DNA from 2 places in the Vibrio phycocola genome. Region 1 is predicted to be linked to the other one. Evidence: predicted binding sites of a transcription regulator. Region 1 holds the regulator's gene; the other holds the start of a gene.
The links. The regulator CRP, encoded in region 1, controls carbon source genes, mostly activating them, when cyclic AMP is high. The targets are predictions, from matches to a motif close to TGTGANNNNNNTCACA.
Positions count from the first base shown of each region.

Region 2: a site for CRP is predicted at 3,069-3,084, ahead of ACXJY6_RS14495 (CTP synthase). Genes of this name have one in related genera too.

Region 1 is NZ_JBTAMQ010000009.1:98,041-103,716, forward strand. Features, by position in the region: gene ACXJY6_RS13390 (ABC transporter ATP-binding protein) at 1-718, shown strand, start outside; gene ACXJY6_RS13395 (TIGR02444 family protein) at 718-1,179, shown strand; gene ACXJY6_RS13400 (YheU family protein) at 1,318-1,533, shown strand; gene ACXJY6_RS13405 (phosphoribulokinase) at 1,613-2,482, shown strand; gene crp (cAMP-activated global transcriptional regulator CRP) at 2,758-3,390, shown strand; gene ACXJY6_RS13415 (DUF1338 domain-containing protein) at 3,475-4,272, opposite strand; gene astD (succinylglutamate-semialdehyde dehydrogenase) at 4,293-5,676, opposite strand, start outside.
Region 2 is NZ_JBTAMQ010000010.1:95,789-101,464, reverse strand. Features, by position in the region: gene eno (phosphopyruvate hydratase) at 1-1,265, opposite strand, end outside; gene ACXJY6_RS14495 (CTP synthase) at 1,354-2,985, opposite strand; gene mazG (nucleoside triphosphate pyrophosphohydrolase) at 3,216-4,025, opposite strand; gene relA (GTP diphosphokinase) at 4,066-5,676, opposite strand, start outside.

The DNA of each region.
Region 1 (5,676 bases):
CGCCCCAAATCACACCGAGCAACAGATACGAGACTATCTTGGAAGTTTTGGCTTTCAAGGTGAAAAAGCGCTAGAAAAAGTAGCTCCTTTTTCTGGTGGAGAAAAAGCACGATTAGTTTTAGCTCTAGTTGTCTGGCAGAAGCCTAATCTATTGTTACTGGATGAACCAACTAACCACCTTGATCTCGATATGCGTCAAGCCCTCACCTTTGCTTTGCAAACCTTTGAGGGTGCAATGGTTATCGTCAGTCATGACCGTTACCTTCTTCGTGCCACCACTGATGACCTTTATTTAGTCCACCAAGGTCAAGCCGCCCCCTTCGATGGCGATCTAAATGATTACTACAAATGGTTAACGGAACAACAGCGCCAAGAACGTCGTGATGCGCAACCAGTGAGTAATGAAAAAGAAGGTGGGAATAGTGCCGCAGCGAAAAAAGAACAAAAACGCCGAGAAGCTGAATTCCGAAAAACTACCGCTCCACTTCGCAAAAAGCTCTCTCAATTAGAATCGAAAATGGATGCTCTTTCTGAGAGTGTTTCAGAAATTGATGAAAAATTGGCTGACAGTAGTCTGTATGAAATTGAAAACAAGAGTGTCTTAACAGACCTAATCGCTACTCAAGCCAGCGCAAAATCCGAACTTGAGAAAATTGAAGTAACCTGGATGGAGCAACAGGAAGAGCTTGAACTATTAGAACAAGAGTTTCACCAATAATGAGAAAAACACCGGCTTCTCACACTCTAATGACGGAACAACTCTGGCAATTCAGTTTGTCATATTATGCTGCTACGGGAGTGAAAGAAGCGTGTTTAACCCTCCAAAATCAATTTGGAGGAAATGTAAATACATTGCTTCTTCTCAAGTATCTCGATCTACACAAACTCAGCATTAATAATGATGAGTTGGAAACATTAATAAAGGCAACAGACAACACTGACGGCTTAATCAATCATTACCGTCAACTAAGACAATCCCTAAAACCTTCTCTGACCGACAACTTATATCAAAAGACATTGAAGTTTGAATTAGAATTAGAAAAGCGTCAGCAGGCTGATCTAGTCGATCAATTTAACATCTTAAATTCAAAACCCACCACAACACCAAATCTTGTATCTACGTATTGTCAGCGACTTAATGCCACCCATTTATCCGCCTCTTTTATTGAGCCGTCCTAATAAATAACGAAACCTAAACTGAGGCCGATTCTTCTTCCGTACAACAAATCTTCATCAATATCAGGTAATGCATTTCGCAATTCGAGTAAATAGACATAAAATAGGCGCAACTCAACATTAAGAATCAGGAAATTTGCGATGATCGTTCCATGGCAAGAAATAGCGCCAGACACCCTGAACACGCTGATCCAAGAATTTGTCCTTCGTGAAGGCACCGATTACGGCAATAGTGAAATTGATTTAACCACCAAAATAGAACAAGTTAAGTCACTTCTTAGTAAAAATGATGCGGTAATCGTTTACTCAGAGCTTCATGAAAGTATCGATATTCAGATCCACCCTAAATTGCGCTAATCCATTTCTGCTGTAATCATCGAAAGAATATTTCGTGCTATAGTGGCGTTAAAGAAAGTAAAAATAGACAGGGAAAGTCATGTCCGCAAAGCATCCAATTATTGCTGTTACTGGTTCTTCGGGAGCAGGTACAACCACAACCTCAGAAGCATTTCGCAAACTCTTCAATGGGATGAACATTAATCCAGCTTGGGTTGAGGGTGATAGTTTTCATCGTTTCACTCGCCCCGAAATGGATATTGAAATCCGGAGAGCTCGTGAACAAGGTCGCCATATTAGTTATTTTGGTTCTGAAGCCAATGACTTTCCTCTATTAGAGTCGTTTTTCGATGAATACGGTAAAAGTGGAACAGGAAAAGTACGCCGTTACCTACATACATTTGACGAGGCAGTCCCATATAACCTAACACCAGGGACGTTTACACCTTGGCAAGATTTACCTCAAGATAGCGACCTCCTTTTTTACGAAGGTCTCCATGGGGGCATAATTGATGGCCCCGTTAATGTCGCGCAACATGTCGATTTTTTGATCGGGATGGTTCCGATCGTCAACTTGGAATGGATTCAAAAATTTGTACGAGACACGCGAGATCGAGGCCACTCAAAAGAAGCGGTAACGGATTCGATCGTTCGTTCTATGGATGATTACCTCAACTATATGACACCACAATTCTCACGTACTCACATTAACTTTCAGCGAGTGCCAACGGTCGATACATCCGACCCATTGAGTGCTCGAGATATTCCCAGCTTGGATGAGAGCTTTGTGGTTATTCGTCTGCAAGGAATTAAGCAGGTCGATTACCCTTACTTACTCGCCATGATTGATGGATCGTTTATGTCTAGCCAAGACACCATCGTTGTCCCTGGAGGAAAGATGAGTTTTTCAATGGAACTCATTGTTAGACCTATTTTGCAACAACTGATTGAAACGGGAAAAATTGGCTGACGGCTATCACATAAATAAAAGGTTAATACGCCGTTAATCGAACAGCGTTCCTTTAATTTACTTCCAATAGCGTGACCATGTGCACACTTTTGCGTAGAAATTTGCACGTGTCACACGATTAAAATCAAGAAATTGAGCCCGAAAAAGGATATTATTTAATTCAGAATTAGAAAATACCTTGCGCGTTTTCTCCAACTCTTAGAGTAGAATTATCGCAATTGGGCATAGCTACTACACGAAACAGCAAGTATACCCTGCATAGGAAGAGAGATATTATGGTTCTAGGTAAACCTCAAACAGATCCAACGTTAGAGTGGTTTCTTTCACACTGTCATATTCATAAATACCCATCAAAAAGTACTTTGATTCACGCAGGTGAAAAGGCGGAAACTCTTTACTACATCGTAAAAGGTTCTGTCGCAGTACTGATTAAAGATGAAGAAGGTAAAGAGATGATTCTCTCTTATCTAAATCAGGGTGACTTTATCGGTGAACTTGGTTTATTTGAAGATGATCAAGAGCGTACCGCTTGGGTTAGAGCAAAGTCGCCATGTGAAGTCGCTGAAATCTCATTTAAAAAATTCCGTCAGCTTATCCAGGTCAATCCAGATATTTTGATGCGCCTCTCTTCACAAATGGCTCGCCGTTTACACGTGACTAGCCGTAAAGTAGGTGATCTTGCGTTCTTGGATGTGACTGGTCGTATTGCTCAAACGCTATTGAACTTAGCAAAACAACCTGACGCAATGACACACCCTGACGGAATGCAAATCAAAATCACTCGTCAAGAGATTGGACAAATTGTTGGCTGTTCACGTGAAACTGTTGGCCGAATCCTGAAAATGCTTGAAGAGCAAAACCTGATTTCAGCGCACGGTAAAACTATCGTCGTTTACGGAACGCGTTAAACTTCCAGTTTTCAGTCTTTAAATTGAAAAACCACTTCAACTTGAAGTGGTTTTTTATTTGCTTGGTGGACGATACGTGTCCAGTTAAAGACGTCGATCGGTACTTTCAAAAATTTTATTCGCCGATGCTTCGACAAAACCACTGTATAACACACCACTATCGGTAGGATAACGTTTAGCGAATTCATAAAAACCTCCTGGTAAGCGAAGCTCTGTCTCTATCAAGGAAACCTCCACAATATCGGCCATGGTGGAGGATTGTTCCAGCATCAATTCTGGTGTTCCCTTCACTTCTCCACCAGACTCATTGATTGCGAAGTCATGTTGTCTTAGGTACTGATTAACGTTTTTGACTTGCTCGAATCGATTCAATTGATTCACACTGACCGTAAAATGGTTCGCGCCATAGCCGTGCGCAGCAACCCAAGCCGCATATTCGCTTTCTTCCGATAAAAGGTGATACTGTTCAATAGAGAGTGACCATGGACGTCCGGCGTAAAGAAAGTCGGGTCCAGAGAAGTAGTGTGAATCGACTTGTGCGATTAAGCTATGAATGACTTTTTGAGCTGGGGTGGACAGTTCTTCAACCAAAAGTTCGCTAATAAATACTTTTGGCAAATCAGAATTGGAATGCTCATAGTGCTTAGCCCTTAATTTTTTTGCCTCAAATCGATATTCTCCCCCTACTTTATAGCCTAGCTTTTCAAATTGAGAAGCTAACGTCTCAAGTCCGAGTGGCTCTATATTAAAAGTCCTTAGAGCGATATGATCGTTAATCAACTCACTCTCTTCTTGCAATAGATCCTTTATTCTCTGAGCTGAAGGACAAAGGCGAGAAGCATAATCCTGCCATAGGTAAGAAAACAGTTGTTCAGGTGTCATAGTGCTTCCTTAATAGTGAACTAGAGATGAATCCCCGGCGAACATACTGTTGGGAGCTCTAGCTGCTCCCCTTCAATAGATGCCATAGGATAAGCACAATAGTCAGCCGCATAATAGGCACTTGGTCTTAAATTGCCAGACGCTCCTGGCCCACCAAATGGCGCGTCACTGCTGGCTCCAGTTAATTGACGATTTAGATTCACAATTCCCGCACGAATGTGATCGACAAAATAATGCCACTCACTATGCTGGGTTGAAATTAAGCCTGCAGAAAGCCCAAATTGAGTATCGTTTGCCATCTCTACCGCGGCTTCTAAGCTACTATACCGAATGACTTGCAACAAAGGGCCAAAACACTCTTCATCAGGCAGATCTACGATATTGCTCACATCTAAAATAGCTGGCGTAACAAAAGCATGTTCTTTGCGCTGTGCAATAACAAGTATTTTTGCGCCCAAGCTCACTAAGTTTTTTTGTATCTCGATAACATGGTCTGCAGCTTGAGCAGAAATCAATGGCCCCATAAATGGAGCGGGGACTGCAAACGGCTGGTCTATATCGAGAGCTTCAACAACCTCTATTAAACGCGTCAATAACGCGTCTCCTCCCTCACAATCGGGGATATATAGACGTCGCGCACAAGTACACCTTTGGCCTGAACTAATAAATGCAGATTGAATAATGGTGTAAACGGCTGCATCGATATCACCAAAATGTGAACTCACCACCAAAGGGTTATTTCCCCCCATTTCGAGGGCAAGCATTTTTTCTGGCTGTCCCGCAAACTGTCGATGAAGAGTATGGCCTGTTGAAGCACTTCCAGTAAAAAGCAAACCATCTATCTGCTTCATTTTTGCTAGTGCAATACCAGTATCGCTACCACCTTGAACCAAATTCAGAACACCGTCAGGAAGACCCGCCTGTTGCCATAATGTCACCATAATTTCAGCACATTTCGGGGTTTGCTCTGAAGGTTTTAATACCACACAGTTCCCCGCTAAAAGTGCGGGTACAATATGACCATTCGGGAGATGACAAGGAAAGTTATAAGGGCCAAAAACAGCCATGACACCCAAAGGCCGATGACGTAACACGAAACGCTGCTCGTCGTTCTCTCGGTATTTATCTCCACTGCGTTCATGGTAAGCTTGAATTGATATTGGTATCTTACCCTTGGTCGCCGCAACTTCTCCTTTCGTTTCCCAGAGAGGCTTTCCTGTTTCTTCAGAAATGGTTTGCGCGAGTAAATCAGCGTTGCATTCGACAAGCTCAGCAAATTTCAATACGACTTGTTCTCGTTCTTTAAAGTCCTTCGTTTTCCATTCATAAAAAGCCAAACGAGCGGCTCGACATGCGCACTCTACTTGATGGTCACTAGCACTGTAACCAGACCAAACAGTCCTA
Region 2 (5,676 bases), on a different contig from region 1:
GGAGCTTTAGCACCTAGAGCTTCTTCGATACGGATTAACTGGTTGTACTTAGCTACACGGTCAGAACGGCTCATAGAACCTGTTTTGATTTGACCTGCTGCAGTACCTACCGCTAGATCAGCGATAGTTGCATCTTCAGTTTCGCCAGAACGGTGAGAGATAACAGCTGTGTAGCCTGCATCTTTCGCCATTTTGATTGCTGCTAGAGTTTCAGTTAAAGAACCGATTTGGTTGAACTTGATTAGGATAGAGTTCGCTACGCCTTTCTCGATACCTTGAGCTAGGATCTTAGTGTTAGTTACGAATAGATCGTCACCAACAAGTTGTAGTTTGTCACCTAGAAGTTCAGTCTGGTGTTTGAAACCATCCCAATCTGACTCGTCAAGACCGTCTTCGATAGAAACGATTGGATAATCGTTAGCAAGACCTTGTAGGTAGAAGTTGAATTCTTCAGAAGAGAATACTTTACCTTCGCCTTTCATGTTGTAGTTGCCAGCTTCTTTGTCGTAGAACTCAGATGCAGCACAGTCCATTGCTAGAGTAACGTCTTTACCTAGAACGTAACCAGCCGCTTCTACAGCTTCTTTGATTGCAGCTAGTGCAGCAGCGTTAGACTCAAGGTTTGGAGCGAAACCACCTTCATCACCAACAGCAGTGCTTAGACCTTTAGCTTTAAGTACTTTAGCTAGGTTGTGGAATACTTCAGCACCGATACGTAGACCTTCTTTAAGAGTAGAAGCGCCAACTGGTTGAATCATGAATTCTTGGATATCAACGTTGTTATCAGCGTGCTCACCACCATTGATGATGTTCATCATTGGAAGAGGCATAGAGAATACGCCAGCTGTACCGTTAAGCTCAGCGATGTGCTCGTATAAAGGCATGCCTTTCGCAGCAGCTGCAGCTTTAGCGTTTGCTAGAGAAACTGCTAGGATTGCGTTTGCACCAAACTTATTCTTGTTTTCAGTACCATCTAGGTCAATCATAACTTGGTCAACAGCTGCTTGATCTTTTGCATCTTTACCAAGTAATGCTTCAGCGATGTCGCCGTTTACAGCAGCAACTGCTTTAAGAACACCTTTACCTAGGAAACGTGCTTTGTCACCGTCACGTAGCTCAAGAGCTTCGCGAGAACCAGTAGATGCGCCAGATGGAGCAGCAGCCATACCGACGAAACCGCCTTCTAGGTGTACTTCAGCTTCAACAGTTGGGTTACCACGTGAGTCGATGATTTCACGACCTAGAACTTTAACGATCTTAGACATTAATGTTTCCTCTCATTTTGAAATTAAATATCAAATTTAAAGGTAGCTGTTACAAATACAACTACCCGGGTCCTTTTAGAACTTTTCACTATTCTGAGCGCTGATATTCACCAGCAGCTTTAACAAATCCAGCGAATAGCGGATGGCCATCGCGTGGAGTTGAAGTAAATTCTGGGTGGAATTGAGCCGCAACAAACCACGGGTGGTTTGGATTCTCAATGACTTCTACCAATTTCTTGTCCGCTGAAAGCCCTGAGACTTTAAGACCAGCCTTTTCAATTTGTGGACGAAGAACATTATTTACTTCATAGCGGTGACGATGACGTTCGTGAATCGTTTCACTTCCATAGAGCTCATGAGCTTTTGTCCCTTTTTCTACGTGACATAGCTGAGAACCTAAACGCATTGTACCGCCTAAATCCGATTGCTCAGAACGTGCTTCTACCGCACCATCTGAATCAATCCACTCAGTGATCAAACCAACCACTGGATATTTCGATTCTTTATCAAATTCGGTTGAATTTGCCCCTTCTAATCCTGCGACATTACGAGCGTATTCAATAAGTGCTACCTGCATCCCTAAACAGATGCCTAAATATGGCACTCCATTTTCACGAGCATATTGCGCCGCTAAAATTTTACCTTCAACCCCACGGTCTCCAAACCCACCAGGAACGAGAATCGCATCCAATTCACCTAATACTTCTGTTCCCTTATTTTCAAGGTCTTGCGAATCAACATAACGAATCGTCACACTCAATCGATTCTTAAGGCCCGCATGAATTAGGGCTTCATTCACCGATTTATATGCATCTGGAAGTTCGATGTATTTACCCACCATTCCGATGGTTACTTCACCTGTTGGGTTAGCTTCTTCGTAAATAACCTGTTCCCATTCAGACAAATCAGCTTCTGGAGCATCCAGTCCAAAACGCGTACAAACAATATCGTCCAAGCCTTGCGATTTAATTAACTGAGGAATTTTGTAGATTGAATCTACATCCTTCATTGAAATAACCGCTTTCTCTTGAACATTACAGAATAGTGCAATTTTCTTACGTTCGTTAGCCGGAATAACACGATCTGAACGACATACAAGAATGTCTGGCTGAATACCGATTGATAATAGCTCTTTCACTGAATGTTGCGTTGGTTTGGTTTTTACTTCACCTGCAGCCGCTAAATAAGGAACCAGTGTCAAATGCATAAACATTGCACGTTCACGACCTAATTCAACCGCTAGCTGACGAATTGCTTCCATAAAAGGCAGTGATTCGATATCACCAACCGTACCGCCAACTTCAACGATAGCAATATCATGACCTTCAGAGCCAGCGATAACACGATCTTTAATCGCGTTAGTAATATGAGGAATAACCTGAATCGTCGCACCTAAGTAATCGCCACGGCGCTCTTTACGAAGGACGTCTGCGTAAACACGACCTGCAGTAAAGTTATTCCGTTTCGTCATTTTGGTGCGAATAAAACGCTCATAGTGACCTAAGTCGAGATCGGTTTCAGCACCATCTTCAGTGACAAAAACTTCACCATGCTGAGTTGGACTCATGGTACCTGGATCAACGTTAATATACGGATCCAGCTTCATCATAGTCACTTTAATGCCGCGAGCTTCTAAAATCGCTGCTAAGGATGCTGCTGCAATACCTTTACCAAGGGAGGATACTACCCCGCCAGTAACAAAAATATAATTTGTCGTCATGTTTAACCTGAAGTTGGTTGAATGAGGGAAATGAGTTCATCTGGACGGGAAGCAAATATACCAGAACCCCTTAACCGCCACAACGTGAAACTTATCACACTCTTCTGTTTTCTTTTTTGCTTCAAATCAATTCAACAGATTTAGTTCTGAAAGCAAAATTTGATGTAATGACTTGCTCTATGTAGTAAACAACTGATCTAGCTCTGTTTTACCACATTGATATGATCATTTTATTTCCGGACTTTCTCTTCACGCTTTACTTCATCCCACATGCCATCCAATTCACTTAGATTGTAATCGGTAAGCTTAGCGTTATTATGCGCAACTTTTTGTTCAATTTGATGAAAACGGCGCATAAACTTCAAGTTAGCTTTGGTTAATGCAGCTTCAGGATCGTGGCCCAAATGACGAACCATATTCACCATAGCAAACATCATATCGCCCAACTCTTCTTCTAACTTGTCTTGGTCAATATTGACTTGCAGAGCTTCATCCATCACTTCTTCAATCTCTTCCTCAACCTTCGCTACCACAGGGCCTATAGAATCCCAATCGAATCCATACTTTGCGGCACGCTTTTGCAGTTTATTCGCTTTGCTTAATGCGGGAAGTGATTGTGGGATGGAATCAAAAATAGAGTCGACCTTGTCACTCTCTTGTTTTTGTAACTTTTCTTCGGCTTTAACTTTGTCCCAATTGGCATTGATCTCTTCATCACTTCCAAAAGTTTGATCACCAAAAACATGAGGGTGACGACGAATCAACTTTGCATTGACTTCATCGATCACATCTGAGAAATCAAACAGCCCTTTTTCTTGTGCTAATTGGCTGTAGAAAATGGCTTGAAACACAAAGTCGCCAAGCTCTTCTTTTAAGTTCGCGTAATCTTTGTTGTAAATGGCGTCGACAACTTCATAGGTTTCTTCGATTGTGTGAGGAACGATGGTTTCAAAGCTCTGCTTTTTATCCCATGGGCAGCCATTTTCTGGATCTCTTAATTGCGCCATTATTTCTTGCAGTTTTTCAATCGGATGCGACATCGACTTCCCTTAATTGACTTGTCTTAACCATAGGTCTTGATTAACCCAATCGTTTAACGGATAAAACATCCTTAGTTTGTTCAATTTTCCCTTGGATGCGAGACAATATTTCTACACTGGTTAATTCCAAATCAAAATCCATAAAAATCATTTGTCGTTTATAATCACTACGACTTTTCATACTGGCGACTTTAACTTTTTCATTGGCCAATAAGCTAGTTATGTCTTTCAATAGACCTGTTCTTTCCATTGCCTCGACGCGAATCGTCAGAATATAGGTGCCACCAACTCCCGCCCCCCAAACCGTATCGATAATTCGTTCTGGTGCATGGTGTCGAAGTTCTTCAAGTTGCTCACAATCACTGCGGTGGACCGATATACCACGCCCTTGAGTAATGTAGCCTTTAATTTCATCTCCAGGAATTGGACGACAGCAACGTGCGATATGATTCATTAGGTTATCTACGCCTTGAACCACAACCGCATCTTTACTGGTTTTAGCTGTGCTCGAAGTTTTCGTTTCTGAAATTTTGAGTTTTTCCAGTGCGAGTTTGTCTTCTTCTTCAGCAGTCGGCTTATTCACTAGAGCATTAATGTGATTCAGTACTTGGTTGATGCGTAAATCACCACTACCAACGCCGACATACAACTCTTCAGGAGAATTTACATTGAAGCGCTTCAGGGCATAATCTGTTGCATCTTTCAGTGTTGCGCCGATCTTTTGCAGTTCTGCTTCTAAAATCTCTTTGCCTGCCTCAAGGTTTTTCTCTCGGCTCTGTTTTCTAAACCAGGCATTAATTTTGGCACGAGCACGTCCTGAGTGAACAAAACCTGTTGCAGGATTCAACCAATCTCGTGATGGATTCGCTTCTTTTGTCGTGATGATTTCAACTTGATCCCCCATGGCTAGCTTATGGGTAAATGGCACTATACGCCCGCCCACTTTCGCGCCAATACAACGGTGCCCAACTTCTGAGTGAATATGATACGCAAAGTCCAACGGGGTCGCGCCCATTGGCAGATCAACCACATCACCTCGCGGAGTAAAGGCATAAACTCGGTCATCAAATACTTGGCTGCGTAACTCATCTAGCATCTCGCCAGAATCTGACATCTCTTCTTGCCAATCGAGCAGTTTACGTAGCCATGCAATTTTCTCATCGTAGCCACTACGACCAACCGATTTACCTTCTTTATATTTCCAGTGAGCTGCAACACCGAGTTCAGAATCCTCGTGCATTTGTTTGGTACGAATCTGAATCTCGATAGTCTTGCCTTCTGGCCCGAGGATCACTGTATGAATTGATTGATATCCGTTAGGTTTCGGATTAGCAACATAATCATCAAACTCTTGAGGCAAGTGCTTAAATTGAGTATGAACGACGCCAAGTGCCGCATAACAATCCTGTAGTTTGTCGGCAATAATCCGTACCGCTCGCACATCAAATAGCTCATCAAATGCGAGGTTTTTCTTCTGCATTTTTCGCCAAATACTGTAGATGTGTTTAGGTCGCCCACTAACATCCGCATTAATACTGCATGAGCTCATTTCAGCACGAAGATTATCGACAAAATTCTTAATATATTGCTCGCGAACAACACGACGTTCGGAAAGCTGTTTCGCGATCTGTTTATAGGTATCCGGCTGCTG